Regions from separate parts of the Pseudomonas sp. Z4-7 genome, predicted to be linked through region 3. Evidence: riboswitches for the same ligand, from Rfam matches in the RefSeq annotation. Region 3 holds a riboswitch; each other region holds the start of a gene.
What was found. Region 3 has a riboswitch for cobalamin ahead of J3P91_RS16960 (CbtB domain-containing protein). Riboswitches for the same ligand answer to the same signal wherever they lie in the genome.
Positions count from the first base shown of each region.

Region 1: another riboswitch for cobalamin. It lies ahead of cobW (cobalamin biosynthesis protein CobW); the one in region 3 lies ahead of J3P91_RS16960 (CbtB domain-containing protein).
Region 2: another riboswitch for cobalamin. It lies ahead of cobO (cob(I)yrinic acid a,c-diamide adenosyltransferase); the one in region 3 lies ahead of J3P91_RS16960 (CbtB domain-containing protein).

Region 1 is NZ_CP071642.1:2,345,958-2,356,554, forward strand. It holds gene J3P91_RS10715 (sugar diacid recognition domain-containing protein) at 1-447, shown strand, start outside; gene J3P91_RS10720 (glycerate kinase) at 739-1,875, shown strand; cobalamin riboswitch at 1,956-2,187, shown strand; gene cobW (cobalamin biosynthesis protein CobW) at 2,287-3,351, shown strand; gene cobN (cobaltochelatase subunit CobN) at 3,355-7,128, shown strand; gene J3P91_RS10735 (ATP-binding protein) at 7,309-8,316, shown strand; gene J3P91_RS10740 (vWA domain-containing protein) at 8,418-8,975, shown strand; gene J3P91_RS10745 (phospholipase D-like domain-containing protein) at 9,170-10,597, shown strand, end outside.
Region 2 is NZ_CP071642.1:4,589,988-4,600,584, forward strand. It holds gene bluB (5,6-dimethylbenzimidazole synthase) at 1-650, opposite strand, end outside; gene cbiB (adenosylcobinamide-phosphate synthase CbiB) at 1-3, opposite strand, end outside; gene J3P91_RS20440 (cobyrinate a,c-diamide synthase) at 647-2,026, opposite strand; gene cobO (cob(I)yrinic acid a,c-diamide adenosyltransferase) at 2,038-2,649, opposite strand; cobalamin riboswitch at 2,732-2,964, opposite strand; gene J3P91_RS20450 (hypothetical protein) at 3,124-3,708, shown strand; gene J3P91_RS20455 (PQQ-dependent sugar dehydrogenase) at 3,918-5,228, shown strand; gene J3P91_RS20460 (C40 family peptidase) at 5,353-5,886, opposite strand; gene J3P91_RS20465 (C40 family peptidase) at 6,053-6,679, opposite strand; gene hda (DnaA regulatory inactivator Hda) at 6,894-7,598, opposite strand; gene J3P91_RS20475 (AI-2E family transporter) at 7,769-8,842, opposite strand; gene J3P91_RS20480 (DUF2066 domain-containing protein) at 8,875-9,933, opposite strand; gene purM (phosphoribosylformylglycinamidine cyclo-ligase) at 10,300-10,597, shown strand, end outside.
Region 3 is NZ_CP071642.1:3,779,712-3,790,308, forward strand. It holds gene J3P91_RS16925 (hypothetical protein) at 16-180, opposite strand; gene J3P91_RS16930 (DUF1345 domain-containing protein) at 215-856, shown strand; gene J3P91_RS16935 (ATP-binding protein) at 911-2,212, opposite strand; gene J3P91_RS16940 (response regulator) at 2,216-2,917, opposite strand; gene J3P91_RS16945 (pyridoxal phosphate-dependent aminotransferase) at 3,135-4,319, opposite strand; gene J3P91_RS16950 (methyl-accepting chemotaxis protein) at 4,361-5,224, opposite strand; partial or broken gene J3P91_RS16955 (MCP four helix bundle domain-containing protein) at 5,264-5,986, opposite strand; cobalamin riboswitch at 6,165-6,385, shown strand; gene J3P91_RS16960 (CbtB domain-containing protein) at 6,483-6,671, shown strand; gene J3P91_RS16965 (CbtA family protein) at 6,683-7,378, shown strand; gene J3P91_RS16970 (cobalamin biosynthesis protein) at 7,375-7,779, shown strand; gene cobM (precorrin-4 C(11)-methyltransferase) at 7,847-8,593, shown strand; gene nfuA (Fe-S biogenesis protein NfuA) at 8,914-9,498, opposite strand; gene J3P91_RS16985 (fatty acid cis/trans isomerase) at 9,615-10,597, opposite strand, start outside.

The sequences.
Region 1 (10,597 bases), 1.4 Mb from region 3:
TGGAACATCCTCAGGGTGGCGGTGGGCGGTCAGGCCGAGGGTCTGACCGGCCTGCGCCGTTGCTACCGGCGTGTGGCGGACCTACTTGCCTACGGCCGTGATGTCCTGCCGCAGTCACGCCTGTTGATCCTCAATCGTTATCGCCTGCCGGTGCTGCTCTGGCGCCATCGCAGCGACGATGCGCTGGACGAGTTGCTGACACCGCTGCGCAAGGTGATCGCCAAGGACAACAACGGGCAACTCCTGGCGACCCTGCGCAGCTGGTGCGAACACGACGGCCAGAGCCAGGCCTGCGCCGACGCGCTGGGCATCCACCGCAACAGCCTGCGCTATCGCATGGAACGCATCGCCGAGCTCAGCGGCGTGGACCCGCTGCGGCTGGATGGAATGCTGGCGCTGTATCTAGGCGTCCAACTGTTGCCGCACGATCAAAACCTCCCCGCATGACCCTGTGGGAGCGAGCTTGCTCGCGATGACGGCATCCGCTTCAAAAAACTGCAAGCTGACACACCGCTATCGCGAGCAAGCTCGCTCCCACATTGGATCTGCTGCGCTCGCGATTTTTGTTTTCAGCACGGATCCGTTGTGGGAGCGAGCCTGCTCGCGAAGAGGCCAGCAATGCCGAACCGCCATTTTTGTGAAATTGACCAATAATGCCCAAGGAGTTTTGTGCGGCGGACCGGCGTCAGGGCTGCGGTCAGCTGGCAGCATGCTGTGCATCGGAACCGGAGAACAAAAATGAAAATAATCATCGCCCCCGACTCGTTCAAGGACAGTCTCAGCGCCCAGGGCGTGGCGGACGCGATTGCCCAGGGGTTGGCTGAGGTCTGGCCGGATGCGCAGTTGATCAAATGCCCAATGGCCGACGGCGGGGAAGGGACGGTGGAGTCGGTGCTGGCGGCGTGCAACGGCCAGTGGCGTCGCACCCTGGTTCGCGGGCCCTTGGGCGCCGCTGTCGAGGCCCGCTGGGGCTGGCTGCCCGACAGCGGCACCGCGATCATCGAGATGGCTGAGGCCAGCGGCCTGCAACTGGTGCCGCCGGGACAGCGTGACGCGTGCTCCAGCAGCACCTTCGGCACCGGCGAACTGATTCGCGCCGCCCTCGATGAGGGTGCCCGGCGCGTGATCCTGGCGATCGGCGGCAGTGCCACCAACGACGGCGGAGCCGGGGCGATGCAGGCTCTGGGCGTGGCGCTGCTGGACGCACAGGGCCAATCGCTGCCGCCCGGCGGCGTGGCCCTGGGCAAACTGGCGCGCATTGACCTTAGCGAGTTGGACCCGCGCCTGGCCGGGGTGCGTTTCGAGATCGCCGCCGACGTCGATAACCCCTTGTGCGGGCCCCACGGCGCTTCAGCGGTGTTCGGCCCGCAGAAGGGAGCTTCTGCCGAGCAGGTGCAGCAACTGGATCGCGCGCTGGGGCATTTCGCCGAACACTGCGCCCAGGCGTTGCACCGGGACGTGCGCGACGAACCGGGCAGTGGCGCCGCCGGAGGCCTGGGATTCGCCGCCAAGGCCTTTCTCCAGGCCCGGTTTCGCACCGGCGTCGAAGTCGTTGCGCAATTGACCGGCCTGGCCGAGGCGATCAACGGGGCCGATCTGGTCATCACCGGCGAAGGCCGTTTCGATGCGCAGACCCTGCGCGGCAAGACGCCTTTTGGCGTGGCCCGCATTGCCCGGCGCCAAGGTGTACCGGTGATAGTCATTGCCGGCACGTTGGGGGAGGGTTACCAGGCGCTGTATGAGCATGGCATCGATGCCGCCTTTGCCCTGGCGAACGGGCCAATGACGCTGCAAGAAGCCTGCACCGATGCGCCACGCCTGTTGGCCGAGCGCGCGCGGGACATCGCCCGGCTCTGGCGCGTGGCGGCCCGCTAGATCGGCCGTGCCGGTGCCGACGATAAGGCACCGGCCCGCGGAGTTTGCCTCAGGGACATTGACCCGCCCGCGCACCCTGCGTAGCCTTGCGCCTTCGAGGTTCTTTGGCGTACGCCGAAGCTAAGAAGGGAACGCGGTCCAAGCCGCGGCTGCCCCCGCAACTGTGAACGGTGCTGTTTCTGCAAGGCCACTGTGCATGCCCTTTTTCAACGGGTGCACGGGAAGGCGCAGCAAATTGTCGGTCCAGGCTTTGTATGAAGCGTGGACCGGCCCGCCGTCAGCCAGGAGACCTGCCTCGACAACAGATTCTCACTACAACCGGGCGGGGTGATCCGGTGGCGAAATCTTCCGCGCGCGTCTGTGCCAGCGGTTGTCGTCCCGTTTGCCCGCCACCTTGCCAAAGGGCATCCGATGAAAACACTGGCCAAACTCCCCGTCACCATCGTCACCGGTTTCCTCGGCTCGGGTAAGACCACCTTGCTGCGGCACATGCTCGATAACGCCCAGGGCCGGCGCATCGCGGTGATCGTCAACGAATTCGGCGAGCTCGGTATCGACGGTGAGATTCTCAAGCAGTGCTCCATCGGTTGCACCGAAGAAGAAGCCAACGGCCGGGTCTACGAATTGGCCAACGGTTGCCTGTGCTGCACCGTGCAGGAAGAGTTTTTCCCGGTGATGCGCGAACTGGTGGCCCGTCGCGGCGACCTCGACCACATCCTCATCGAAACCTCTGGCCTGGCCCTGCCCAAGCCCTTGGTCCAGGCCTTCCAGTGGCCGGAAATCCGCAGCGCCTGCACGGTCGATGCGGTGATTACCGTGGTCGACAGCCCGGCCGTGGCCGCCGGTACTTTTGCCGCGTTCCCCGACCAGGTCGATGCCCAGCGCAAACTGGACCCGAACCTGGATCACGAATCGCCGCTGCACGAGCTGTTCGCCGATCAACTGGCGAGCGCCGACCTGGTGATCCTCAACAAGGCCGACCTGATCAGCCCTGAGGACCTGGCAAAAGTCCGCCTGGAAGTCGCCGAAGAATTGCCGCCAGCGGTCAAGGTCATCGAAGCCAGCAGCGGTCGCCTGCCGCTGGACGTACTGATCGGCCTGGGCGCCGGCTCCGAAGAGCACATCGACAGCCGCCACAGCCACCACGACCATCACCATGACGGTGATGATGACGACCACGATCATGACGCCTTCGACTCGATCTCCCTCGAACTGCCCCAGGCCGATGAAAGCCTGCTGCTGGACGCGCTGACGCAACTGGTGATCCAGCATGACGTGCTGCGGGTCAAGGGTTTCGCGGCGATCCCGAACAAGCCGATGCGCTTGTTGATCCAGGGCGTCGGCACGCGCTTCGACAAGCATTTCGACCGCCAGTGGGGCGCCGACGAAGCACGGGTGACGCGGCTGGTGCTGATCGGCCAGGCGCTGGATGCCGGGATGCTTGAAGCGCAGCTGCGCGCCGCCCTCAGCGTCTAAGCCATGCACCTGCTCAGGACCCAGCCCGGCGGTTTTGTGTCGGATGACAACATCGCCGACCTCGGACAAACCCCCGCCGAGCTGGTGATCCTGTGCAGCGGCGATTCCAGCCTGGCGCTGCTGGCCGAAGCGGCGCGGCAATTGCCGGACGACTACCCGCAGTTTCGCCTCGCCAACCCGATGCAGGTGCAGAACCACGCGTCGGTGGACCTGTATGTCGACGACGTACTGCGCCACGCCAAGGTCATCCTGTTGTCGCTGCACGGTGGCATCGGCTATTGGCGCTACGGCATCGAGCGCCTGATGGAACTGGCCGCGCGCGGCGTGAAGCTGATCCTGGTGCCGGGGGATGATCGCCCCGACCCGGAGCTCAGCGACCTGAGCAACGTGGCGTTGGAGGATCGCGACCGGCTCTGGCAGTTCTTGCGCCAAGGCGGATTGGCCAATGCCCTGAACCTGTTCCATCACCTGGGCAGCCAATGGTTTGGGCGCGATTATCCGTGGGCCGAACCGCAGCCCTTGCCGCGCACAGCGATCTACCACCCCGAACACACCCACGCGACCCTCGATCTTTGGCAAGCCGACTGGCGCGCCGACGAGCCGGTGGCGGCGGTGTTGTTCTATCGCTCACACCTGCAAGCGGCGAACACTGCTTTCATCGACGTATTCTGCCAGCGCCTGCAAACGGCGGGGCTCAATCCGCTGCCGATTGCCGTGGCGAGTCTCAAGGAACCCGGTTGCCTGGCACAGGTGGAAGATTGGCTGGACGAGGCAGGGGCGGGGGTGATTCTAAACACCACCGGCTTCGCCCAATCCAGCCCTGAAGCACCGCATCTGCGGCCGTTTCGCCGCGACATCCCGGTGATCCAGGCGATCTGCGCGCAGGACAATGAGCCCGGCTGGCGCGCCAGCGAACAAGGCCTGGGGCCACGCGACCTGGCGATGCACATCGCCCTGCCGGAACTGGATGGACGGATCATCAGCCGGCCCATCAGTTTCAAGGACCTGGCCTGGCGCAGCGAGCGCAGCCAGAGCGATGTGGTCTGCTACCGGGCGGTGCCCGAGCGTATGGATTTCGTTGCCGAGCTGGCCCGGCGCTGGACGGCGCTGGCGCGTCTGCCCAACCGCGGAAAGCGCGTGGCGCTGATCCTCGCCAATTACCCGACTCGCGATGGGCGCATCGGCAACGGTGTCGGCCTGGACACGCCGGCGGCGGCGCTGAATATCCTCCGCGCCCTGCAGGCCGAGGGCTATCCGCTGTCGGCCGAGCTGCCGGCCAGCGGCACCGCGTTGATCCAGCAATTGCTCGGCGGCGTCAGCAACGATCTCGACAGCCTGGATTTGCGACCGTGTCATCAAAGCCTGGCCCTGGACGCCTATCAAGCCATGTTCGACGCGCTACCCGAGGCCAACCGCGACGCGGTATTGGCCCGTTGGGGCGCGCCCGAGCAGGACCCGATGTTCCGCGACGGCCGATTGATGATCGCCGGCTTGCGCCTTGGTCTGACGTTCGTCGGTATCCAGCCGGCGCGCGGTTATCAAGTCGACCCGAGCGCGGTCTACCACGACCCGGACTTGGTGCCGCCCCACGGTTACCTGGCGTTCTACTTCTGGTTGCGCCACACCTACGGCGCCCATGCAGTGATTCACGTCGGTAAGCACGGCAACCTCGAATGGCTGCCGGGCAAGGGCGTCGGGCTCTCGGAAAGCTGCTGGCCGGATGCGCTGCTCGGACCGCTGCCGAACATCTACCCGTTCATCGTCAATGACCCGGGCGAGGGCGCCCAGGCCAAGCGACGCACCCAGGCGGTGATCATCGATCACTTGATGCCGCCGCTGACCCGGGCCGAAACCTACGGGCCGCTGCGTAACCTCGAACTGCTCGCGGACGAATACTACGAGGCGCAACTGCTCGACCCGCGCCGCGCCCGGGAGCTGCAACGGGATATTCTCAACCTGGTGCGCGAGACCCACATCGACCGCGAACTGCAACTCGACGCCGCTCTCGACAGCGACGCCGACGCGGCAATCTGGCTGCCACGCCTGGACACCTACCTGTGCGACCTGAAGGAATCGCAGATTCGCGACGGCTTGCATATCTTCGGCGAGTCGCCTGGCGGACGGTTGCGTATCGACACCTTGCTGGCGTTGCTGCGTATTCCCCGTGGCGATGGCAAGGGTGCGCAGTCGAGCCTGTTGCGGGCCCTGGCGAAGGCGTTCGGGCTGGGGTTCGATCCGCTCGATTGTGCCTTGGCCGAGCCTTGGACCGGGACGCGACCCGAGGCCCTCGGCGAGGTCAGCGCCGAGCCTTGGCGCAGCGTCGGCGACACCCGCGAGCGCCTGGAGCTGTTCGCCGCGCGGTTGATCGAACAGGCCCTGGAAGGTCCGGTCAAGCAGCTCGACGCGCCGGGCTGGGACGCGGTGGGCTGCATCATCGAACACCTGCGCTGCGTCGTCGCGCCGCGCCTGGACGCCTGTGGTCCGGCGGAAATGCGCGGCTTGCTTGATGCACTGGGCGGGCGCTTCGTGCCGGCCGGCCCCAGCGGTGCGCCGAGTCGTGGACGCCTGGATGTGCTGCCCACCGGACGCAATTTTTTCTCCGTCGACGTGCGCAACCTGCCCACCACCACGGCGTGGCGCATCGGCTTCCAATCGGCCAACCTGATCCTCGAACGGCACTTGCAGGACCATGGCGATCACCTGCGCCAGCTCGGTCTGTCGGTGTGGGGCACCGCGACCATGCGCACCGGTGGCGATGACATTGCCCAGGCCATGGCGCTGATGGGCGTGCGCCCGGTGTGGGCCACGGGCAGCCAGCGCGTCGACGATTTCGAAATCCTGCCGTTGAGCCTGCTGGACCGGCCCCGGGTCGATGTGACGCTGCGGGTCTCGGGGTTCTTCCGGGACGCCTTCGCCAACCTGATCCGCCTGTTCGATGCGGCGGTGCAGGCCGTTGCGGCCCTCGATGAGCCGGACGACATGAACCCGCTGGCGGCGAAAGTTCGCAGCGAACGCGAAGCCTTGCGGCAAACCGGACTGCCCTTGGAAGACGCGACGCGCCAGGCCGGCTGGCGGATCTTCGGCGCCAAGCCCGGTGCTTATGGCGCGGGCGTGCAGGGGGCGATCGACGGGGGTCTCTGGCAGAGCCGCGAAGACCTCGCCGAGGTGTACCTCAACTGGGGCGGCTACGCCTACGGCGCCAGTGATGAAGGCACCGCCGCGCGGGCTCAGTTCAGCCGGCGCCTGAGTCAGGTGCAAGCGGTGTTGCAGAACCAGGACAACCGCGAGCACGACCTGCTCGATTCCAATGATTACTACCAGTTCCAGGGCGGCATGCTCGCCGCCGTCGAAACCCTGAGTGGCGAAGCCGCGGCCAGTTACCACGGCGATCACAGCCAGCCGGATTTGCCGAAAATCCGCACCCTGAAAGAAGAACTCAACCGGGTCATCCGCTCCCGCGCGGCCAATCCGAAGTGGATCGACGGCGTCAAGCGCCATGGTTACAAGGGCGCGTTCGAACTGGCGGCGACGGTGGACAACCTGTTTGCCTTCGACGCTACCACGCAGTTGATCGATGATCACCAGTACGCCTTGCTGGCCGATGCCTACCTCCTCGATCCGGATACCCGGGACTTCGTCCGCCAGCACAACCCCGACGCCCTGCGGGACATGACCGAGCGAATGCTCGAAGCCCAGCAGCGGGGGATGTGGCAGGAACCGGGCGACTATCGCGAGGCGCTGGAGAATCTGTTGCTGGATATCGAAGAGGATGGCTGATTTGCCGATGACTGCCGGGCTTTTGTGGCGAGGGAGCTTGCTCCCGCTCGGCTGCGCAGCAGCCGTCATCCGTCATCCAGAAAAACGCCGAGACCTCAGGTTGTCGGGGCTGCTGCGCAGCCCAGCGGGAGCAAGCTCCCTCGCCACGGGGGACGTTCTTACATTCATGAGACATTCAATATGACCGACACCGCCCATTTTCCCCTCTCCGCCGTGGTCGGCGCCGATGCGCTGAAACTGGCCCTGTGCCTGGCGGCGATCGATCCGAAGATCGGCGGTGTGCTGATCGAAGGTCCACGGGGGATGGCCAAGTCCACGCTGGCCCGGGGCCTGGCGGATCTGCTGGCAAGCGGTCAGTTCGTGACCTTGCCACTGGGCGCCACCGAAGAGCGGCTGGTGGGCACTCTCGACCTGAATGCCGCACTTGGGGAAGGGCGCGCGCAATTTTCCCCCGGCGTGCTGGCCAAGGCCGACGGTGGCGTGCTGTATGTCGATGAGGTGAACCTGTTGCCGGATCACCTGGTGGACCTGCTATTGGACGTCGCCGCCAGCGGCACCAACCTGATCGAGCGCGACGGCATTTCCCACCGGCATCCGGCGCGTTTCGTGCTGATCGGCACCATGAACCCGGAAGAGGGCGAACTGCGTCCGCAATTGCTCGATCGTTTCGGCCTGAACGTGGCGCTTGATGGTCACACGGCGCCTGCCGAGCGCGGGCAGATCATTCGGCGGCGGCTGGATTTCGACAGCGATCCGGCGGCGTTCTGCGCCGAGTGGGAAACCGCCCAACGACAGTTGCGTGAACGCTGCCAACAGGCGCGCGCGCGGTTGGCCGGGATCCCATTGGATGACATGGCGCTGGAGCAGATTACCGAGCGTTGCTTCGCCGCTGGGGTCGATGGCTTGCGCGCCGACCTCGTCTGGTTGCGGGCCGCCCGTGCTCATGCTGCCTGGCGTGGCGCGGCCGCCATCGCGGCCGAAGACATCGACGCCGTCGCCGAGTTTGCCTTGCGCCATCGGCGCCGCGACCCGGCGACCCAGGCGCCCGCGCCGTCCCAGGCACCGCTGCTGCGCCCGAATGAAGCGAGCGAGTCCGGCGAAGGCCAGGGCCAATGGGGTGACCTGCCGGCCCGGGCGCTGCCGAGCGGTGCCCGGCGTGACGTGCCGAGCTGGCCAAAAAAGCCCTAGGCATTCGCCCCCGGTCGTCCGCGGGGGCGAATGCCAGACCCCGTCCGGGACGGCTCGACCAGGGCCGCCAAGGCCACGGCAAAGCGGCCGCCAGCGGCGCAGTGGATTGGCCGGGCACGTTGCTCAAGGGACGTCCACGCCTGCTGGCGGATTTGCGTTTCAAATGGCGGCAGCGTTCAGCCCATGAGCTGTGGCTGGTGATCGTCGATGCGTCGGCCTCGACCCGCCGCCATCGCGCCCTGAGTGACGGCAAGGGCCTGCTGGCCCAACTGTTCGATGACGCCTACCGACAACGTGCGCGGTTGGCGCTGTTGACCGCCAGCGGCGCCGCGCCGAGGTGGCAAGTGCAGGGGCTCAAGGCCTCTACTGGCCTTGGCGCTTGGCTCGACGCGCTGGGCGCCGGCGGCGGCACGCCGTTGCTGGCGGCGCTGGACGAGGCACAGCGCTGGCTCATGGTCCGGCGCAAGCGCTATCCGGCGGAGCAGCAGCGGGTGTTGCTGATGACCGATGGACGAGTCAAGGACGGGCTGGGCGTGCCGCCTCTCGAATGCCCGTGCCTGCTGATCGACATCGAGCGCGGCCCGATTCGCCTGGGCCGGGCGCGGCAACTGGCGGAGCAGTTGGGGGCTGAGTATCGGCATATCGATGAAGCGCTTTGAATACTCTGTGACTGTCAGGGCCCTATCGCGAGCAAGCTCGCTCCCACAAGGTGACGGGGTTTGCATTGGTTATGTGCCCACAGCGAAACCAATGTGGGAGCGAGCTTGCTCGCGATAGCATCGCCTCTATTCCGGATCTGCCACTTGAACCGCATCACTGCTCTATGCTCAGGCAGTCTCCACAGGAGTGAATCATGCGCGTACTCGTCACCAACGCGAAGGACGATTTCCGGGTCAAGGCCTATGCCGGCACCAACGGCGTGTTGCTCGCCATGGACCTGGCCGAGCCCCGGCGCAAGGGGCTGCTGGGTTTTGCCATCGAGAAACAGCAGGGCGCCAAGCCCTGGCTGTTCCTGTTCAACAGCCTGACGTTCCCCGACAAGGCGCACACCTTTCCCCAGTTCCATGCCACGCCCAGCGACAAGGCGCCCTTGCAGAAATTTCGCTGGGCCGATTACGCCGTCAACCCTGGCGTGACGATTCATTACCGCGTGCACCTGGCCTACGGCAACGCCGATGCGCCGCAACTGGGCGAATCCCTCGAAGTGAGCGTCACCAGTGATGACGGCCAGCCGGCCAACCAGCGGGTCATCTTCAATCGCGCGGTGGCCGCCAGCCAGGCGTTTCAGCGCAAGTTTCCCGAACTGGACGCACTCATTGATGCCAACAAGAACCTGTCCATCGACGACTGGCCCGACGCGCCGCGGCGCTGGCTGGAAAACGGCTTGCTGGGACGCCTGACCGGCTTCATCGATCGGGCGCTCGATGCCAACTGGGCGCTGGACGTCGCCATTTATGAGTACGAATTACCGGTGATCGTCGATGCGGTGAACGCTGCCCATGCCCGTGGTGCACGGGTCAGGGTGCTGTACCACGCCGAACCGGGGGATGACGGTACGCTGCGCAACGAAGCCAGCCTGGAAAAACTGCCAGCGGCGAACAAGCGTGGGCGGGTCACCCACAATATCTTCCACGACAAGTTCATCGTGCTGAGCAAAGTCGAAGGCAACGCGTCGCTGAAACCCGAGGCGGTGCTGTGCGGCAGCACCAACTTCACCGCCAATGGCATCTACCGCCAGGCCAATGTCATTCATGTGCTGGACGACCCGCGCATCAGCGCCAGTTACCTTCAGGTCTTCGAGCAGATCTGGGCCACGCCGGAGGATGTCGATGCCACGCGCCAATGGCTGACCCGTAACAACCCCATGGATGCAGACGAGAAACTGTTCGCCGGTTTCTCGCCGCGTACCGGGCAGGGCGATCTGGATCGCTTCGTCGACATCATCGACGGTGCGCGCAAGGACCTGCTGTTCGTCACGGCGTTTGCCTTGCCCGACCGGATCCTCGATGCCTTGCTCGGCCAGCCCAATGACGACGTGCTGCGCTACGGCCTGCAAAATACCACCAGCCGCATCAGCGGTTTTCACGCCGACCGCACCGCCGAATTCGCCGCCACCGCGCTGCTCAATACTGGCCTGGAAGGTTGGCTCAGGGAAAACATGAAAGGCCAGAAAGGCAACCTGCTGGTGCATACCAAAGCGGTGGTCACCGATTTCACCAGCGATGCGCCGACCATCATCAGCGGCAGCCATAATCTCAGCATCGCGGCGAGCAACGGCAAC
Region 2 (10,597 bases), 810 kb from region 3:
CATGGGCGCACTCCCCAGTGGTTTTCATACAGCAGTTCAGTGAGCGGACGCGGTTGCGCCCAGCCTTCCAGGGCAAGCATCGGCGCTGGGTAGAAGCCTTCGACCGGCCCCAGGCACAGGACCGCCAACGGCTTGGCCCCGGCGGGCAGGCCCAGCAGGTCAGCCAGGGCCTGGGGTTCGAACAGCGACACCCAGCCCATCCCCAGCCCTTCGACGCGGGCCGCCAGCCACAGGTTCTGGATGGCGCAGGACAGCGAGGCCAGGTCCATTTCCGGCAAGGTCCGGCGACCGAATATGTGCCGCTCGCGGTCGTCCATCAATGCCGCCACCAGTACCTCGGCGCAGTCATTGATACCTTCGACCTTGAGCTGCATGAATTCATCGCTGCGCTCGCCCAGGGCTTCGGCGGTGCGGATGCGCTCCTCTTCCACCAGTCGCTGGATCTGCCCACGCAAGGCGCGGTCGCTGATACGGATGAAGCGCCACGGTTGCATCAGCCCGACGCTGGGCGCCTGGTGCGCGGCTTCGAGCAGACGGCGCAGCAACGCTGGCTCGACGGTGCCACCGGTGAAGTGGCGCATGTCGCGGCGTTCGGCGATGGCGCGGTAGACGGCTTCGCGTTCGGCCTGGGTAAAGGCGTTGTCAGTCATGGCCTCATCGCGAGCAAGCTCGCTCCCACATTTGAATCGCGGTCCCCTGTGGGAGCGAGCCTGCTCGCGAAGGCGGCCCCAGGGTCGGGCGCAAACAACGCGGCAATCGCCCCGGGATTGGACGGAAAGTAAAAATGCACATAGGAAGCCGTCATCCGCCCCAGGCGAAAAACCGCCTCAGCCCCTCGCCCACCGTTCGGGCTGTGCCCACGGGCGATCGGCTCAAGTTCAGTGCTGGTCAAGGAGTGATGATAGGTATGCCCGCGCAGGGTGCCTTCCGGCAGCTCGACTGATTGCAACGCCAAGGCCGCAAGGCGCTTTTGCATCTGCGCTTCGCCGCTCAACAGGCCGAGCAGCTCGGCGCGAGTGCCCTCGACGTCGGTCAATGAATCGAGCAGGTAGAGCATGCCACCGCATTCGGCGAGCAGCGGTTTGCCGGCTGCGTGGTGGGCACGGATCGCCGTCAGCATCGGCACGTTCCGCGCCAGTGCAACGTGGTGCAGCTCCGGGTAACCGCCAGGCAGATACAGGCTGTCCGCCTCGGGCAGTTCGGTGTCATGAATAGGGGAAAAGAAGGCCAGTTGCGCGCCCATGGCCCGCAGCAGATCGAGGCTGGCGCCATAGGTGAAGGCAAACGCTTCGTCACGGGCGACGGCGATGCGCACACCGTCGAGCCACGGCTCAACGGTTGTCAGTTCGGGCGCGGCGAACTCGACCTGGGGCGGCAACGCCACTTCACAACTGCTGGCCAATGCTTCGGCCGCTGCGTCGAGGCGAACGTCCAGGTCATTCAGTTCGCTGGCCTGGACCAGTCCGAGATGGCGGCTCGGCAACTCGATGCCGGTTTCTCGCGAGAGCGCGCCGTACCAGCGCAGGCCTTCGGTCAGGCTGCCCTCGAGCAATTGCGCGTGGCGCAGGGTGCCGACCCGGTTGGCCAGTACGCCAGCGAACGGCAAGTCCGGCTGATAACGGGCCAGGCCCAGGGCCAGGGCGCCGAACGTCTGGGCCATGGCGGTGCCGTCGATCACTGCCAGCACCGGCACGCCGAAGTGGCGCGCCAGGTCGGCGCTGGACGGGGTGCCGTCGAACAGCCCCATCACCCCTTCGATCAGGATCAGGTCCGCTTCGGCGGCGGCTTCCCACAACAGTCGGCGACTTTCCTGCTCGCCGACCATCCACATATCCAGTTGATAGACCGGTGCGCCACTGGCGCGCTCAAGGATCATCGGATCAAGGAAATCAGGTCCGCATTTGAACACACGCACCTGGCGCCCCTGGTTGCGATGCAACCGTGCCAGCGCCGCAGTGACGGTGGTCTTGCCCTGGCCGGAAGCCGGCGCGGCAATCAACACCGCCGGACAGTGGCGGCTGGTCATCGAAGCATCGTTCACAGTTCGACGCCTTTCTGCGCCTTGATGCCGGCCTGGAAGGCATGTTTGATCATGCCCATTTCGGTCACGGTGTCGGCCAGCTCGATCATTTCCGGCTTGGCACCCCGGCCAGTGACCACCACATGTTGCATGGGCGGGCGGGCCTGCAAGTCGCTCAAAACCTGATCGAGATCGAGATAACCGTGCTTGAGAGCGATGTTCAGCTCATCAAGCACCACCAGGCCAATCGACGGATCGCCGAGCAGTTGCCGCGATACCGCCCAGGCCGCTTCGGCGGCGGCGATGTCGCGCTGACGATCCTGGGTTTCCCAAGTAAAGCCTTCGCCCATGACGTGAAAGCGCACCTGCTCCGGGAAGCGTCGGAAAAACAGCTCCTCGCCGGTGCTGTTGCGCCCTTTGATGAACTGCACCACGCCGCACTGCATGCCGTGGCCCATGGCACGGGCGAGCATGCCAAACGCCGAACTGCTCTTGCCCTTGCCGTTGCCGGTCAGCACCAGCAGCAGGCCACACTCGTTCGGTGAATTGGCGATGCGCTCGTCAATCACGGCTTTCTTGCGCAGCATGCGCGCCAGGTGGCGTTCGTCGCGATCGGGCGTATCGGTCATGAGGGGAGCTCTCCGTTGGGACTGGATAACGGCGGGCGGGCAGAAAAAAGGACGGCAGCGAGCCTGGCATCGCCCACCGTGATGCCGTTGGATGAATCAGGCCGGTCTCCGGGCTCATGAGCGGCGTAATGCCTGGCTGCGCGCCTTCCCATGTCTTGCGACACAGTGGTGAGTGGCCTGCGTGGCCACAAAGCACAGCGTTGACTCATTTACCGTTGCGGGGGCAGCGCCGGGTTCGCGTTCGCTCACCGGCTTCCCTGTTTCACTCTGTCGGCCGCGACCGCGCCACAGAGCACCTGAAACAAGCCGCGAAGGTTAGAGGGTTGGGGATGGAGCGTCAATTAAAGCCGCCACATGCATCGGCTCATTGAGTGGTCCTGATCAATAAACTGACATCGATCTTGTGTGAAGCTGTGGCAAGTGATATCAAATAGACACTACGACCCGCTATCACAAGAACAAGAGGGCAAACGCATGCAAGGCATGATTATCAGCAATCCAAAGCTGGAGTTTCTACGCCCGGTGCTGGAACGCTGGTTCGACTGTATCGATCGCTACAACGCCGTGCGCGGCGATAACGACACCCCCTACTGGCATGATCAAAAAGCCAACCTCGGGTTGCTGTCTGCCGCTGCCTGGATGGCGGAGATGGTCACGCTGCAGAACGCAGCGACGCGCAAGCAGAATGAAGAAGGCGAACGCAACGTCAGCGCCGACCTGTTCATCGCCAGCACCGATGAGCGCGCCTTCATCCAGGCCACCCAGCGCTGGCCGAAGGTCAACAACCTGAACCTGACCCAACCTTTGCTCGAAGCCGCCAGCGACGCCAAGCGCATCAGCTACGCCAGCGACCTGAAACTGGGCTGCCTGTTCGTTGCCCCGCAAAAAGCCCAGCAAAGCGCCACGCCAGAAGAGTTGCAGGACATGATCGACGACCTGCAGAAGGAGAACACCTGCGCCGTGGCCTGGTATTTCCCCTACGCCTATCGCAAATTGCGCAACGAGGCGGGCCAGTACCATCCGGGTATTGCGCTGCTGCTGAAACAGGCGCACGGCTGATTCATGGATCAGTGGGAAAACATGTGGGAGCGAGCCTGCTCGCGAAGACGGTGCAACAGTCGACATCGATGTTGCCCGATACAGCGCTTTCGCGAGCAGGCTCGCTCCCACAAAGGAATCTGTTTGCCTGGCTGTTGTTACCCACCGTTGAACCATCCCACGTCTACGCTCCTCTATGAGTAACCACATGCACTCATAGGGAAGCCCGCATGCTCAAGCCACCTCATCTGTTAATCATTGCCCTGGCTACGGGGCTTGTCGCGTGTGGCGAGTCTTCCACATTGCAGGTTTCCGACGGCACCGGCCCGTCGCCGAAACTGCCCGAACCGAACAAGACCCTGATTCCCACGGTGAATATCGCCGAAGCGGTCGGCTGGCCGGACGGCGCCAAGCCAACCCCGGCCCAAGGCCTGCAGGTAGTCGCGTTTGCCGAAGGGCTGGATCATCCGCGCTGGCTTTATATACTGCCCAATGGCGATGTGCTGGTGGCCGAAACCAACGCCCCTCCCAAGCCCGACGATACCCAGGGCATACGTGGCTGGGTCATGAAAAAAGTCATGGGCCGGGCCGGTGCCGGCGTGCCCAGCCCCAACCGCATCACCCTGCTGCGAGACGCCAATCACGATGGCGTCGCCGAGACCCGGACGATTTTCCTGGAGAACCTCAACTCGCCGTTCGGCATGACCCTCGTCGGCAATGACCTGTACGTGGCCGACACCGACCGCCTGATCCGCTTCCCGTACAAGGAAGGCGACACACAAATCAAGGCACAGCCAACCAAGGTGGTCGACTTGCCGGGCGGCACTTTGAACCACCACTGGACCAAAAACGTCATCGCCAGCCGGGACGGCAGCAAGCTGTACGTGACCACCGGTTCGAACAGCAACGTTGGCGAGAACGGCATGGAAGCGGAAGAAGGCCGGGCGGCGATCTGGGAAGTCGACCGCGCCACAGGCACTCATCGCATCTTCGCCGCGGGCCTGCGCAATCCCAATGGCCTGGCAAGGGAGCCACGCAGCGGCGCGTTGTGGACGGCGGTCAACGAACGGGACGAGATCGGCAGCGACCTGGTGCCGGACTACATCACGTCGGTGAAGGATGGCGGCTTCTATGGCTGGCCTTACAGTTATTACGGGCAAAACATCGATGTCCGGGTCGAGCCGCAAAACCCCGAGCTGGTGGCCAAGGCCATCGCCCCCGACTATGCGGTGGGCCCGCACACCGCCTCCCTGGGCCTGAGCTTCGCCGAGGGCAGCCAATTGCCCGCGCCGTTCACCGAAGGGGCTTTCATCGGGCAACACGGTTCCTGGAACCGCAAGCCCCACAGTGGCTACAAAGTGATTTTTGTTCCGTTCAGCGGCGGCAAACCGGTCGGGCAACCAGTAGATGTGTTGACCGGTTTCCTCAATGCAGACGAAAAAGCCCAGGGCCGGCCGGTGGGCGTGGTGATCGACAAGCAGGGCGGGTTGTTGGTGGCGGATGATGTCGGGAACAAAATCTGGCGGGTGTCAAAAAACTAAAGCTGAAACCCGTGGCGAGGGAGCTTGCTCCCGCTCGGTTGCGTAGCGACCGCTAAAAGCTTGGGGCTGCTGCGCAGCCCAGCGGGAGCAAGCTCCCTCGCCACAAGAGCCTACCCGGCAGAAATCAGGGATTACGCGCCAGATGATCCGGCTGCAGTACGCGCTTGGCGCCCAGGTAGGCTTTCTGCCAATAGGCCTTTGACAGGCTGTCGAGCTTGACCGTCCCGCCCGTGGCCGGCGCATGGACGAAGCGCCCCTCCCCGACATAGATTCCGGCATGGCTGACCTGGGAGCCGCCATTGGTGGCGAAGAACACCAGATCGCCGCTCTGCAACGCATCCTTGCCGACTTCCGGCGCGCGCATGCTGATCATTTCGCGCGTGGAACGTGGCAGCGAGATGCCGGCGGCGTCACGGTACACATAGCCGATCAAGCCACTGCAATCGAAACCTGAATCCGGCGTGTTGCCGCCCCAGCGATAAGGCGTGCCCACCAGGCCCAACGCCCGGAACAGCACGTCTTCGGCGGCGGGAGAAAAAGTCTGGGAAGGTGCGAACACTACCGGAGCCCGCACTGGCGCGGGCGGCGGGGTGCGACTGGCGCACGCGCTGAGCAGTGCGGCAAGAAACATGAGAGCGAGGCGGGCCGACGTCGACATAGGCACAACAATCCTGATCTGGATGCGGCTATTTCTGCCGTGGAGATGGAAACAAGTCCGCCCGCGTAGTACGCAGGCGGATTGCCATCAATCAATGATCATGGATTCTAGCGGCTATGGGCCAAACTTCAAGTAAGACTTTAAGTTTGCCCTACAAACTGTGCGTTTACTTGCGAGCCGTCACTACAGTCGGTGCCATGGCGAGGGCACGCTTGGCTTCGATGAAGGTCTTGCTCCAGTAGCTGTCGCCCAGGCTGTCGATTCGCACCCCACCGCTGCGGCGGCTGCTGGAGTGGATGAACTGGTTGTCGCCCAGGTAGATACCGGCGTGGCTGACGCGACCGCGACGCCCGTTGGTGCTGAAGAACAGCAGGTCACCGGGTTCGAGCTGGTTGCGAGCGACCAGCGGGGCCTTCACGTTAATCATTTCACGCGTGGAACGCGGCAGGGTCATACCCGCTTCTTCGCGAAACAGGTAGCCGATGAAGCCGCTGCAGTCGAAGCCGGCTTCGGAGGTCCCGCCAAAACGATAACGTGTGCCGATCAAGGACATGCCGCGCTCCAGGATGCTGTCCGCCAGCACTGGAAGCTGATAAGGCTTGCTGCCGGCGAAGTCTGCCAGCTCTTTGTCGGAGGCCATTTCTTCCTGGAACGCAACGGCGGAAGACTGGGCGGTAACGGTGTTATTTACCTGTGGTTGGGGCACTTGCTGGGTCACTGGAGAGTGGGCAGCGCAACCGAACAACAGGGTAACGAGTGCGAGAGGCACGAGGGGTGCGAAGCGATTTAGCATGGGCACGACCGTGGCTGAGGTAGTAAAGATGGCGAGACTATGCCTTCTATCAACCTCATTTGCAAATTCAATCGATGCAAATGTGACTTCTTGATTTCTCGTTTACATCTAAGCGCTTAAGCCCGTATTGAACGGCTTGCAGGCCTCCAGCCCAGTAAAACCGCGGGCTTCGTCGGGTTAAGAAGAGGCTTTAAGCCATCATCTCGCGACCGTTTTACCAGCCTAAAGTTTCTTTCAAAAAAGGAATGGTCAGCTTGCGCTGGGCCTGGAGCGAGGCCTGATCGAGACGTTCAAGCAGTTCGAACAACGCGCTCATGCTGCGGGTGCCACGGGTGAGGATGAAATGCCCGACCTCGTCGGTCAGGTGCAGGCCGCGTCGAGATGCACGCAACTGCAACGCGCGAAGCTTGTCTTCGTCGGAAAGCGGGCGCATCTGGAAGATCAACGCCAGGGTCAGGCGGGATTTCAAGTCGGCCAGCTTCACCGGCAGCTCCCGTGGCGAGGTCGATGCGGCAATCAACAGGCGCCGGCCACTGTCGCGCAACCGGTTGAACAGATGGAACAACGCCTCTTCCCAATCGGCCTTGCCGGCCACTGCCTGGAGATCATCCAGGCAGACCAGTTCGTACTGCTCCAGGTTGTCGAGGATTTCCACGCCGCGATCCAGCAGCTCAGCCAGTGGCAGGTACACGGCAGGCTCACCCAACTGCTCGAAGCGCAAGCACGCCGCCTGTAACAGATGCGTGCGCCCTACCCCGTCCTTGCCCCACAGATAGATCAGGCTCTCGGTCCAGCCGGCGTCGGCTTCGCAAAGCCGCTCGACATAGCCGAGTGCAGCGGCATTGGCGCCTGGGTAGTAATTGATGAAGGTGGCGTCGTCACGCAGACGCACACCAAGGGGCAGCTGAATCGGTTTCATGCTGACTGAACGGTTCCAAGGGAACCATTAGTGGCCTCTGTGTAAAGTTTGCAAAGTTTATACCCGTGGCGCGGACCGCACAATGCGCCGGACCACGAGCAAAATCAAAGGTTTGCAGCAGCAAGGGCACGGAGCGTCAGTTTCCCTGACGCCGCGCCTGCCATTTTGCCCTAGAGGTCGGGGTCCTCTGCGCCGCTATATATGTCGGAATCCTTGTACAGATCGTGCATATGACGCACCAGCACCATGATCACCGCCGCCACCGGCAGCGCCAGCAGGATCCCGGTGAAGCCGAACAACTCGCCACCCGCCAGGATCGCGAAGATCACCGCCACCGGGTGCAAGCCGATACGATCTCCCACCAGCAACGGCGTCAGCACCATGCCCTCCAGCGCCTGCCCGACCATGAATACCGCGACGATGCCGACCATGGGATACAGGTCGCCGCCAAACTGGAACAGCCCGGCGATCAACGCCGCGCCAATCCCGATGACAAACCCCATGTAAGGCACGATGGCCGCCAACCCGGCGATCAGGCCGATCAACAGGCCCAGCTCCAACCCTACCAGCATCAGCCCCGCCGCGTAGATGAACCCCAACGCGACCATGACCAGCAACTGCCCCCTGACAAACGCCCCCAGCACTTCGTGGCATTCGCCAGTCAGCGTCATGATGCGTTCTTCGCGATGACGCGGCAGCAGGCTGCGGATCTTCGCCATCATCAGGTCCCAATCGCGCAGCAGATAAAAAGCCACCACGGGAATCAGCACCAGGTTCGCCAGCCAGCCGATCAGCGCCAGGCTCGAAGCCGTGGCCTGGCTCAATACCACGCCGACGATATCGGTGGTCTGCCCCATGTGCTCACTGATGGCGGCCTTGACCTTGTCGAACTTCCAGAAACCGTCCGACAGGCCCAGCTTCGATTGCACCCACGGCACCGCGGTGTGCTGCAGCCAATCGAGCATCTGCGGTGCCAGCTCGTACAGGCGCACCAATTGCTTGGCCAGCATGGGTATCAGCACCAGCAGCAGAGCGCTGACAATCAAGGTAAACAACGCGAACACCGCCACCACGCCCCAGGTCCGGGACAGCCCGAGTTTTTCCAGGCGATCCACCACCGGATCGAACAGATAGGCCAGTAACAGCGCAACCAGGAACGGCGTGAGGATCGGGTGAAGCAAGTAGATAAATGCAATCAGCAGGGCGACCCCACCCAACCAGAACCAACGCCGCGTATCGCCCATGAACCACTCCTGCCCCTATAAAAGAAAGAAAACTACCAGCGGAATCGCAAGTTAGCCGCCGGCGACGGCGTCGGTGTCGCGACCGGAACCGTTCCGTCGGCGGCCGGCTGCGCCGCGGGCGCTTGCGCGACGGCTTCACCCGGCGGCAATTCCTGCAGTTTGGCCAGGGCCAGTTGTGCCTTCAATTGCTCGGCGCTGCCGTTGACCTTGTAGACGATCATGTCGCCCTCGACCCGCTGCACCTGACCAGCGAACGGTTCGAGCAGACGCCCCAGCGCTGCATAACGTTCCAGATTCACGCCTTGGACTTCCAGCAACTGCTCGGTCGCCACGCCCGGCCTGGCCACGAAACGCGGCGCCAGGCGCTGGCTCACCGCCAACATCACGGCATCGGCCAGCGCAGCGGGATCGGCGCCCTGGGCATTGCCCTGTTCGCGCTGGTCGCCCAGCCACAGGCGCCAGGTTGCCTGCCACTGGCCACCCTCCTCCTTGGCATGGACCGCCAGCAAGGCATCCGAGCCATACCGGTCCGACGCCTCACGCAACGGCGCCGGATCGTTGCCTTGCAACGTCGGCGCGGTGGCGACAATCTGCTCGCTCAAGTCCGCCAACGGCAAGTGCAACGGCAGCCCCCGGTGCTGGGCAGCGCGGCGCAGAGGCGTGGCGCTGGCCTGGCCATCGCCGACCAGGCTGGAGCCTTCTGCCGAGTCATTCAGCCACCAGCCAAGGATCGATGGACGATTCGCGCCCCAGAGCGGCAGCCCCGCCGAACGCAATGCCCGGTCGGTGCTGGCGGGATCGAAGTCCACCTGCAGGCTTTCCGGAGGACCGGCGTCGTAGCCGTATTGCAGAATGATCTGCTGCGGGTCCTTGCGGATCGCCGCCAGGCCGGGATTCTGCGCGGCCTTGGCGTCGCCGGTCAGGCGCAGCACCAGGGTGTCCAACGCTCGCAACGTTGCCTGGTTTCGCTCATCCGGCGCCTGGCTGCTGACCGGCTCACGCACCTGATAAAGGTTATTGAGGGTTTCGGCATGGCTCGCCAGGCTGATCAGCGACAGGCAGCCCATGGACAAGAATTTGAACAGACGCATGGAAGATTCCCGGACATAACGGCTGGCACCGGCCGTGTGGAGAAGATTGAGCATGGCTGTGACCACGGCACCGGGGAAAACATTCACCACCCAGCGCAAGTTTTCTACTGTCATAACCATAGCCGCTTACCGCTACACCTTATACAGACGCGTCGCCCACTACCAATACAAGAAATAACGGTTTTTTTTGGCGGATATGTCCCTGCCCGTCGGCGCGAGGATGGCCGCTGGTCCACAAGCCTGATAAAATCGCGCGCCTTCGCAGACCGGCAATGGCTGGGCACCCGGAATAATTCGTACAACGGTTATTCGATGGCCCCGGCGATCGGTCGTTACCCAGAAATCCCCCCTTTAAAGGCCTGGATCATGAGCAAGCAACCCTCCCTGAGCTACAAGGACGCCGGTGTAGACATCGACGCCGGTGAAGCATTGGTCGAACGCATCAAGAGCGTCGCCAAGCGCACCGCGCGCCCGGAAGTCATGGGCGGCCTGGGCGGTTTCGGCGCCCTCTGCGAGATCCCGGCCGGCTACAAGCAACCGGTCCTGGTCTCGGGTACCGACGGCGTCGGCACCAAGTTGCGCCTGGCCTTGAACCTGAACAAGCACGACAGCATCGGCATCGACCTGGTGGCCATGTGCGTGAATGACCTGGTGGTCTGCGGCG
Region 3 (10,597 bases):
TGCACGAACCAAGCATCAAAAAGCCATCATCGGCGGAATATTTGCGACGAAAGACACCTCGTCATCACGATCAAGCTCGTCCATACACAAATTCATGTGGGAGCGAGCCTGCTCGCGAAGGCGGCAGTCGCCGCAAATGAAGAACCCGAGCCTGACTGCTTCGGCTAAGATCTGATTCATACTCCCCGGCATCCCCCCGCCACAGTGAGCTCCCATGCCTCGCCTCACCCGCACTCACCCGCGTCTTTCCTGCGCCACGGTCATCGGCCTGGCGGCGGGCCTGCTGATCCCCGCGGATTCGATCATCGGCAAGGTCCTGATCGGCTGGAACGTCGGGGTCTGGACCTACCTGGCGCTGATGTTCTGGCTGACGGTGCGAGCCAAGGCACCTGACGTCAAGCGCATCGCCGAAATCGAAGACGAGAACGCCGGGCTGGTCCTGCTGATGGTCTGCATCGCGGCCTTGGCGAGCCTGGCAACCATCACCTTCGAACTGGCCGGCAGCCGCGACCTGCAAACCGCAGGCAAGCTGCTGCATTACGGTTTCACTGCATTGACCGTGATCGGTTCATGGCTACTGATCGGGGTAATTTTCAGCGTGCACTACGCGCGCCTGTATTACACCTGGTCCGGCAAGGAGCCCGCCCTGCGTTTTGCCGAGGGACTGACCACGCCGAACTACTGGGACTTCCTGTACTTCTCTTTCACCATCGGCGTGGCGGTGCAGACTTCGGACGTGGGTGTTGCGACGCGGCAGCTGCGCAAGATCGTGTTGGCGCAGTCGTTGATCGGGTTTGTATTCAACACGGCGATCCTGGGGTTTTCGATCAATATTGCGGCGGGGTTGTTTGGCTGAAGGGGGGCCACTTTGTGGCCCAGCGGGAGCAAGCTCCCTCGCCACAGGAGGGGATCAGCAGGTTGGGGGTAGCCAGAGCCGGAAGCGTGCCCCGCCCAGCGGCGAGGCTTCGACCGTCAGGGTGCCGCCCTGGGCTTGCAGGGCGCGGCGGCTGATCGCCAGGCCGAGGCCGAAGCCGCCCGTGGCGCGATCACGGCTGCGGTCCAGCCGGTAGAACGGCTCGAATACCCGCTCACGCTCGCTGTCGGGAATGCCGATGCCGTCATCGTCGACCCAGATTTCGCAGCCTTGCTCGCTGACCAGCACCCCCACCTGGATGCGTTTTTCGCAATAGCGCATCGCATTGCGCAGCAGGTTCTGCAAGGCCCGGGCGGTGAGGCGCGGGTCGAGCTCGAAATGCTCCAGCGCCCCGTGCAGCAAAACGTCGATCACCACCTCCGGCGCCGCCAGGTCCTCATCGAGGCTGCCGAGGATGCTGTCGATGAACTCGTCCAGCGGCACTTCGACCCGCTCCGGCAGGCGCTCGGGGTTCTGCAGGCGGCTATAGGACAACAGCTCCAGCACCAACTCATCCAACTCACGAATGTGCGCCACCAGCCCTTGCAGACGCTCGCGGCTGGGCGCCGGCAAATCCTCGGACAAGGCCAGCGCCAGGCCGAAATCGAGCCGGGTCAAAGGCGTGCGCAGCTCATGGGATACGGCATTGAGCAGGTCGCGCTGCTGATTGAGCAGGTTCTCGATATCGCCCGCCATGGTGTCGAACACATGGGCCAGGCTGCCGATGTTGGAGCGCGGCGCGATATGCGTGCGCTCACCCAGGTGGCCCTTGCCGAAACGCTCGGCGGTGCGCTTGAGCCGCTCCAGGTCGCGCCAGTGCGGCCGCAGCCAGAGCAGCAGGCAGCCGAGCATCGTCGCGCCGATCAGCACGTTGATGCTCCAGTACAGCCAGCTGACATCAGCCGGATCCGGGGGAACGATCATCTTGACCGCGGTGCGCCCATCCAGCGGCGCGGCCGCCAGGGTTCGCCAACCCCAGTCGCCGATGCGCACCACATTCTCACCGCGCTGCAGACGCGCCTGCTCGGCGGCGGTGAAATCCGCATCATCGGTGGCGGCGAGCTCGATGTGCAGCGGCTCGAACTCCTTGTCCATCTGCGCTGCCAGCGCCGGCCATTGCGCGCTGGGCACGGCGCGAAACTGCTTGGCCATCAAAGTTTGCAGGCCACGGGAATAGTCGAGGTTGTAAGTCTGGAAGCGCTCATGGAACAGGCGGATCACCAGTTCCGGCATCAGGTAGATCGCCGCGCTGTAGGAGACGATGGTCACAAGATAGAGGCGAATCAGCAGTTTCCACATCGATCAGCATTCCCACTCGGAACGGCTGAACAGGTAACCCTTGCCCCACACGGTCTTGATCTTGCGCGCCTCGCCGGCGTTGTCGTCGAATTTGCGCCGCAATTTGGAAATGGCCACGTCCACCGAGCGATCGGTGCCGTTGAATTCGATGCCGCGCAAGCGCTGCAAAATCTGGTCGCGGCTGAGCACCTCGCCGGAATGCCGGGCCAGCACCACCAGCAGGTTGTACTCGCCGCTGGACAGCTCCACCGGCTGCCCGCGCCAGGTGACGGTGCGCTCGGACAGATCGATGCACAGGTTGCCCATGACAATACGGTCGTTGACCGTTTGCGGTTCAGCGAGGCTACTGCGCCGCAGCAGGGTGCGTACCCGCGCCAGCAATACCCGCGGCTCGCAGGGCTTGGTGACGTAGTCATCGGCGCCCATTTCCAGGCCCAGCACCTGGTCGTGGCTGTCATCCCGAGCGGTGAGCATCAGGATCGGCAGGGTCGCCGAATCGGCGCGCAGCAGACGGCAGACCTGCAAGCCATCCAGGCCCGGCAGCATCAGGTCGAGGATCACCAGGTCCGGCGGATTGGCCCGTGCCCGCTCGCGGACGTGATCGCCACGGTTGAGGACGCTGACCTGATAGCCGTTGCGCTCCAGGTAGCTGGAGATCAGTTCGCAAAGGGCGGCGTCGTCTTCGACGAGGAGGATGTTGGGCATGGGGTGGTCCAGAAAATACGGTGGCGCCTGGGCGGGACTCATTGCGAGCAGGCTCGCTCCCACAGGGGTTTCGGTACGCAGCAAAAACCGTGTGGGAGCGAGCTTGCTCGCGATGGCGGTCCCACAGGCGCAAGAAATCTCAAGCCACCTAGGATATACGCCGGCGCCCGTGGTCGAGCAAAACCCTTACACAATTTCACATAGCGTCTACAAAACTTCACCAATCGACCTGCAGCAAGGCCGCCGCACACTCGACGATCCGGAGGCACGCATCCGCCAATTGCACTTGGTCGACCACCAGGCCGATCCGGATATGCCCTGCCGCGCTCGGCCCGAACGCCTCGCCCGCCAGCACCGACACGCCGTAGTCGTCCAGCAGGCGCTCGGCAAATGCCTGGGCGGCGAGACCCGTCTGGCGCACGTCGACCATCACGAACATCCCGCCATCAGGCCGTACCGGCCTGAGGCCCGCACGCCCCTCCAGCGCCGCGCATACCAGGTCACGGCGCTGGCGATATTCCTCGCGCATCCGCGCCACTTCAGGCAGATCCCGCTCAAGGGCAACCTGGGCGGCGCGCTGGACGAAGTCCGGCAGGCCGAACAGCATGCACAGCGACAGGTTCGCCAGATGCCCGGCAAGGGACTCGGGGCCGATGGCCCAGCCGATGCGCCAGCCTGTCATGGCGTGGGATTTGGACAGGCTGTTGAGGGTGGCGGTGCGCTCGGCCATGCCCGGCAGGCTGGCCGGGCTGATATGTTCGCCGTCGTAGAGCAAGTCGCTGTAGACCTCATCGCTGATAAGCCACAGGTCATGCTCGATGCACAGTTGCGCCAACGCTTGCCAGGTGGCCAGCGGCAGGCTGGCGCCGGAGGGATTGTTGGGGCTGTTGAGCAGCATCACGCGGGTACGCGGCGTGATCAGCTGGGCCACGTCGGCCGGCTCTACCCGAAAAGCGTTTTCCGGACGCACCGTCACCGGGACCACTTTCGCCCCGCAGGCGCCAAAGACCGCTTCGTAGGTGACGTACATCGGTTCGGCGACAATCACCTCGTCGCCGGGGTCGAGCAGGCACTGCGCGACCGCGAAGACCGCACACTGGGCGCCGGGCAGCACCGTAACGTGCCCGGCGCCCACCGGCTGGCCGCAACGTTGCTGGTGGCGCCGGGCGATGCTGGCGCGCAACGCATGCAGTCCACGGGTATCCGAGTAATGCGTGTCCCCCGCCCGCAGGCTCGCGACGGCGGCCTCGACAATGGCCGGAGGCGTGTCGAAATCCGGATCGCCCACCGACAGCAACAGCACCTCCCTGCCCTGTTCGCGCATGGCCAGCGCCCGGTCATGGATCTGCCAGGCGGCGGCACCGTCGCCGGTGATGCGTTGGGTCAAGGCTGAAAAGCGCATGCATTGCTCCTGTTCGCGCGGTATCCAGCTTCAACCCTATCTCAAATAACGAAGCGCGCCACCGTCGCATTCAAACCCACCGCCAGGCGCGACAGTTCGTGAGTGGCGTCGCTGGTCTGTTGCGCGCCGCTGGCCGATTGGGTCGCCAGGTCACGGATGTTCATCAGGTTGCGGTCCACTTCGCGGGAGACCTGGGCCTGTTCTTCGGATGCGCTGGCAATGACCAGGTTGCGCTCGTTGATCTGGTGGATCGACTGGGTGATCTGTTCCAGCGCCACGCCGGCACCACGGGCCAGTTCCAGGGTGCTTTGGGTGCGCTGGTTGCTTTGCTGCATCGACTGCACGGCCTCGCCGGTGCCGTTCTGGATGCCGGCCACCATTTTTTCGATTTCCTGGGTCGATTGCGCGGTGCGATGGGCCAAGGCACGGACTTCGTCGGCCACCACCGCGAAACCACGTCCGGCCTCCCCGGCCCGGGCCGCTTCGATGGCCGCGTTGAGGGCCAGCAGGTTGGTCTGTTCGGCGATGGCGCGGATCACGTCCAGCACCTTGCCGATGTCGCGCCCCTGGACCGCCAGGCCCTCGACCATCGCGGCGGTGGCTTGTACGTCATGGGTCATGGTCTGGATCGCATCGACGGTCTCCACCACTCGCGTGCGCCCTTCCCGGGCCGCCTGGGTTGACTGGTTCGAGGCTTCGGAAGTGGACACCGCGTTGCGGGCAACCTCCTCGACCGCGGCGGTCATCTCATTGACGGCGGTGGCCGCCTGCTCGATTTCGCTGTGCTGCCTTTGCAAGCCGCGGGAAGACTCCTGGGTGACGGCACTCAACTCTTCAGCGGCGGCGCCCAGTTGGGTGGCGGAACCGGCAATCTGCTCGATGGTCTGGCGCAGGCTGCCCTGCATGGCGCCCAAGGCCTGGAGCAATCGCGCAGGTTCGTCCTTGCCGTCGTCGATGATGACGGTGACCAGATTGCCGCCGGCTATGGTCCGGGCTGCTTCGAGCGCCCGATTCAGGGGGGTGACAATACTGCGGGTCAGGAGCAAGGCCAGCAGCACGGTTGCCAGCGCGGCGATGACCGAGACGACGATAATGCCGGTGATGGCGCTGCTGTAGTAGCCGTCAGCCTTGGCCGATGCTTCGCCGGCGCTGGCCACGTTGAACTCGATGAGTTTGTTGAGCTGTTCGCCCATCAGGTCGGTGCCTTCCTTGATCCGCGTATTGATATGGGCGCGCAGTTGATCAAGCTTGTCCTGACGCGACAGCTGGAGCATTTCCTGCTGGGCCTCGAGATACTTTGCAAGCGTCGCGGAAAAAGTCTTGTACAGCTCGGCCTCTTGCGGGGTGGCTGGCAGCGCCGCATAGCTGTTATTGGCCTTGTGCAGTTTTTCCACCAGCACACCGATGCGCCCGTCGGCCTCGTTCAGGCTGGCCGGGTCACGGTTCACCAGTATGCGAAACGAGAGGATCCGCATACGCAAGACGCTTTCCATCACACTGGCCAGATGGCTGACGCTGGGCACCTGGGTCTGTTCCATGTCCACCGAAGCCTGGCGAATGACGGACATGCGATTGGCGGCGAACACGCCGAGGACGACGACAAGCAGTGCGATGACAGTGAAGCCGAGAAAGGCTCGGGGGGCGATATTCAAACTGCGTAGGGACATGGGGAAGCCTCGGGTGATGGTCGAGCCTCCATGCCGCCAGCGTATCGTTTGGGATAATTGTGTGTACGCCTACCTCGTTATCGGCCTGACTTGCGGCTTTTGCAGGGCGAGATGAAAAATAATCCACCGCATCGGTGGCGCGAAGCCGCGATTGACGCCCCGGCCTCGCCCATGGTCTCCTGTCGGCCTAGTTACGGGTGCCCTTCACAGGGTGAAACGGGAAACCGGTGAATCGTGTGCTTTACTCCAAGGCCACGTCAGTCCGGTGCTGCCCCCGCAACGGTAAGCGAGCGAAGCGTCGAATCCACTGTGCCTTGGCATGGGAAGGTGACGCTTGCAGGCAAGGCTTTGGCCCAGCCCCTCGCGAGCCCGGAGACCGGCCCATGACTCAAGCTCAACAAACCCGCGGTGGGCGGGCGCTGTTCGAATTCTGGCGAGCCCTCGCCCGGGTTTTCATTGCGCTCGCTTCCCCGCCGACAAACCCGAGGGAAGCGCCATGTCGACCATCAGCAGCACCGCCCGCACCACCAGCAGCACTGTCACCCTGAGCCAGCGCCTGAGCGCGGCGGTCCTCGCCTCGATCCTCGGTGCGGGCCTGGTCTACTTCGCCGGTTTCTCCCACATCGAAGCGGTGCACAACGCGGCCCACGACACCCGGCACAGCGCCGCGTTCCCGTGCCACTGAGACCTGACGACATGATCAAGCGTATCGCCCGGACTGCCGGTTTCAGCGGGCTGCTGGCCGCCCTGCTGTTGACTCTTCTACAAAGCCTGTGGGTCTCGCCGCTGATTCAGCAAGCCGAAACCTACGAAAAGGCCCCGGCCAGCGAAGTCCATGAGCATGCTTCGGGCGCTGCCCACAGCCACGACGCCGAAGCCTGGGAACCGCAAGACGGCTGGCAACGCCTGCTCGCCACCACCGGCGGCAACCTGGTGGTCGCGGTGGGTTTCGCCCTGATGCTGGCGGGCCTGTACACCTTGCGCGAGCCGACGCGTACGTCCCAGGGCTTGCTTTGGGGCCTGGCCGGTTACGCCACCTTCGTCCTCGCGCCAACGCTTGGCCTGCCACCGGAACTGCCTGGTACGGCGGCGGCTGAGCTGGCCCAGCGGCAGATGTGGTGGATCGGCACGGCGGCGTCCACGGCGGTAGGCATCGCCCTGATTGCCTTCGGCCGGCAGTGGCTGCTGAAGCTGCTGGGTGTTGCGACGTTGCTGGTGCCTCACGTCATCGGCGCGCCGCAGCCTGAAGTCCATTCGATGCTGGCCCCCGAGGCGCTGGAAAGCCAGTTCAAGATCGCCGCGCAACTGACCAATGTCGCGTTCTGGCTCGCCCTGGGCCTGATCAGCGCCTGGCTGTTTCGCCGTGGCGCCCAGGCTCGCCACGACGCATGAATAGCGGGCCGATCCTGGTGGTCGGCCTGGGCTGCCAACGCGGTTGCCCGGCCAGTGCATTGCGGGCATTGCTTGAGCAGACGCTGCTGGCCCATGGCATTGCGCTCGATAATGTACAGGCCTTGGCCAGTATCGATCTCAAGCACGACGAACCGGGCCTGCTGGAGCTGGCCGAGCAATTGGCGCTGCCACTGACCTGCTTCACTGCCGAGCAGTTGGCGGGTTATCAAACCCAGCTCAGCCAGCGTTCCCGGGTCGCCTTCGAGCGTACGGGCTGCCACGGCGTCGCCGAAAGCGCCGCCCTTGCCCTGGCCGATCAACTGGGCGATTCGCCCGCGAGACTGCTGATTACCCGTCAGAAAAGTGCGCAAGCCACTCTGGCATTGGCGGCAGCTTCGTAACCCTCGATAATCGCCGCCGGAATCATGAGCGCTGCTCATGCAAGGCCCTTTTCTACAGGAACCGGTCATGACCGTTTACTTCATCGGTGCCGGCCCCGGCGACCCGGAACTGATCACCGTGAAAGGCCAGCGCCTGATCCACCGTTGCCCGGTGATCATCTACGCCGGCTCCCTGGTGCCGGCGGCCGTGCTCGAAGGCCACAGCGCCGAACAGGTGGTCAACAGCGCAGAGCTGCACCTGGAACAGATCGTCGAACTGATCAGGATCGCGCATCTGAACGGCCAGGACGTGGCCCGGGTGCACTCCGGCGATCCAAGTCTGTATGGCGCGATCGGCGAGCAGATCCGCTGCCTGCGGGAACTGGACATCCCTTTCGAAATCGTTCCGGGCGTCACCGCCACCTCAGCCTGCGCGGCCCTGCTCGGCGCCGAGCTGACGCTACCGGACGTGTCCCAGAGCGTGATCCTGACCCGCTACGCGGACAAGACCGCGATGCCCGCCGGGGAAGAACTCGCCAGCCTGGCGCAGCATGGCGCAACCATGGCAATTCACCTGGGCGTCAATCACCTGGAAAAAATAGTCGCGGAACTGCTGCCCCACTACGGCGCGGATTGTCCGATCGCAGTGATTCACCGGGCCACGTGGCCGGATCAGGATTGGGTGGTGGGTACGCTGGAGGATATCGCCGGGAAGGTCCAAGCCAAGGGCTTTCGACGTACGGCGCTGATACTGGTGGGGCGTGTATTGGGCAATGATGTGTTCAGCGAATCATCGCTGTATCGCGCCGGGCATGCGCATCTGTACAGGCCCTGACTCGTCGATATGGCTCAGTCGGAATCCCTTGTGGGAGCGAGCCTGCTCGTGAAAGCGGTGGATCAGCCGGCAACGATGTCGAATGTGCCGGCCCCTTCGCGAGCAGGCTCGCTCCCACAGGGATCGGCGGCGCCTCTAAGATGGCATGCTGACCCTAGAAGCTTTTGTGGCGAGGGAGCTTGCTCCCGCTGGACCGCGAAGCGGTCCCTTGGCGACTCACGCGTCAATCACGGAAGACGCGCGGGTTGCCTTGCGATTGCTACGCAATCGAGCGGGAGCAAGCTCCCTCGCCACAGTGTTCTGCGCGCAACTGGCACCTATCAGTAGTAGGCGTTTTCTTTCTGCGTGTGGTCGGTCACGTCGCGTACGCCCTTGAGTTCCGGGATGCGCTCGAGCAAGGTGCGCTCGATGCCTTCCTTCAAGGTCACGTCAGCCTGGCCGCAGCCCTGGCAACCGCCGCCGAACTGGAGCACGGCGATGCCGTCTTCCACCACGTCGATCAGCGACACCTGGCCGCCGTGGCTGGCCAGCCCCGGGTTGATCTCGGTTTGCAGGTAATAGTTGATGCGCTCGTTGACCGGACTGTCGGCGTTGACCATCGGTACCTTGGCGTTCGGCGCCTTGATGGTCAGCTGGCCGCCCATGCGGTCGGTGGCGTAGTCGACCACCGCATCGTCCAGGAAAGCTTCGCTGAACGAGTCGATGTACGCGGTGAAGCTCTTGAGCCCCAGCGCGGTATCTTCGGGTTTTTCTTCTCCCGGCTTGCAGTAGGCAATGCACGTCTCTGCGTACTGGGTGCCGGGCTGGGTGATGAAGATGCGGATCCCGATACCCGGGGTGTTCTGCTTGGACAGCAGGTCGGCCAGGTAATCGTGGGCGGCATCGGTAATGGTAATGGCGGTCATGGAAACTCCTCGCAGGCTTGCCGGCAGTTTACGCCAATCATCGCGCCGGACAAAGTCCCAGTATTTTTGTCAGGAAAGCAGCCGACCGCGCAAGGGCGCTCCGTCGGCTACTTTGCTCAGAGGTTCTGATAACGATTCATGTCCAGCACGCCCGCTTCCAAGGGGTCGGTTTGCTCGATGTATCGGCTCAGATCGTGGAAATACCGCCAGAACTGCGGATGACTGCGGCGAATCCCCCAGCGCTCGACGATTCGCTCGAAAGCCGCCGCATCCTGCGCGTTCTCCATGGCATCGACAAACGCCGGCACTTGCCCCGCCGGGATATCGAAAATGAAATTCGGATAGCTGCTGAGCACGCCCGGATAAACGGTCAGGGTGTCCAGCCCTGGCTGGTAGCGCAGCGCTTCACCCAGCAGGAACGCCACGTTGCTGTGGGCGCGGTTGCGCAGCAGGCTATAGACCTCGCGCCGACCGTCCAGGGTTTCGACGCGTAGCATCGTCGCTTCCGGCAGTTGGTCGATGACCCTGAGACCCGCCGCCGGACGCGACACCAGGCGACTCAAAGCCTGCTCGGCATCCTGCAGCGCCGGATCGATATTGGGACGCGAGCAATACGCTCCCGCACAGCGGTTGATCGGGTCGGGGCGCGCGTTCAGCTCGCCATAGCGAAGCAGCAACTGCCGGGCGAAGTCGCGCTTGGGGTCTGCTTCGTCGAGCTTGAGCGCAGTCGGCTTGTCGTCGTCGATGGCCTCGTAATCCAGCCACATCTTGAATTTCCCACCGGCCTGGTACCAGTCGTCGAGGTAACCTTCGCGGGAATCGGCCGGCATCAGGCGCAGGAAGTTCTGTTCCGCGCCGTTGCGGATCAGGTCGAAATACAGCCGGGTCTGGGCCTGGTGGGAGACATTGCCGAACACGTCGAAATTCACCGCCAGTTGATAATAGGTGCGCTCCAGCAGCGGGAAATCGAACAGCCACAGCGTCTGCGGCACCTCGCCAATCAGGCCCTTGGTGACCGCGGCGCTGTCGAAATGCCGGAAGATGCTCAGCAGCGCATTGTCATTTCCCGCCCACAGCGTCGACCAGCCCGGAGCCGGGA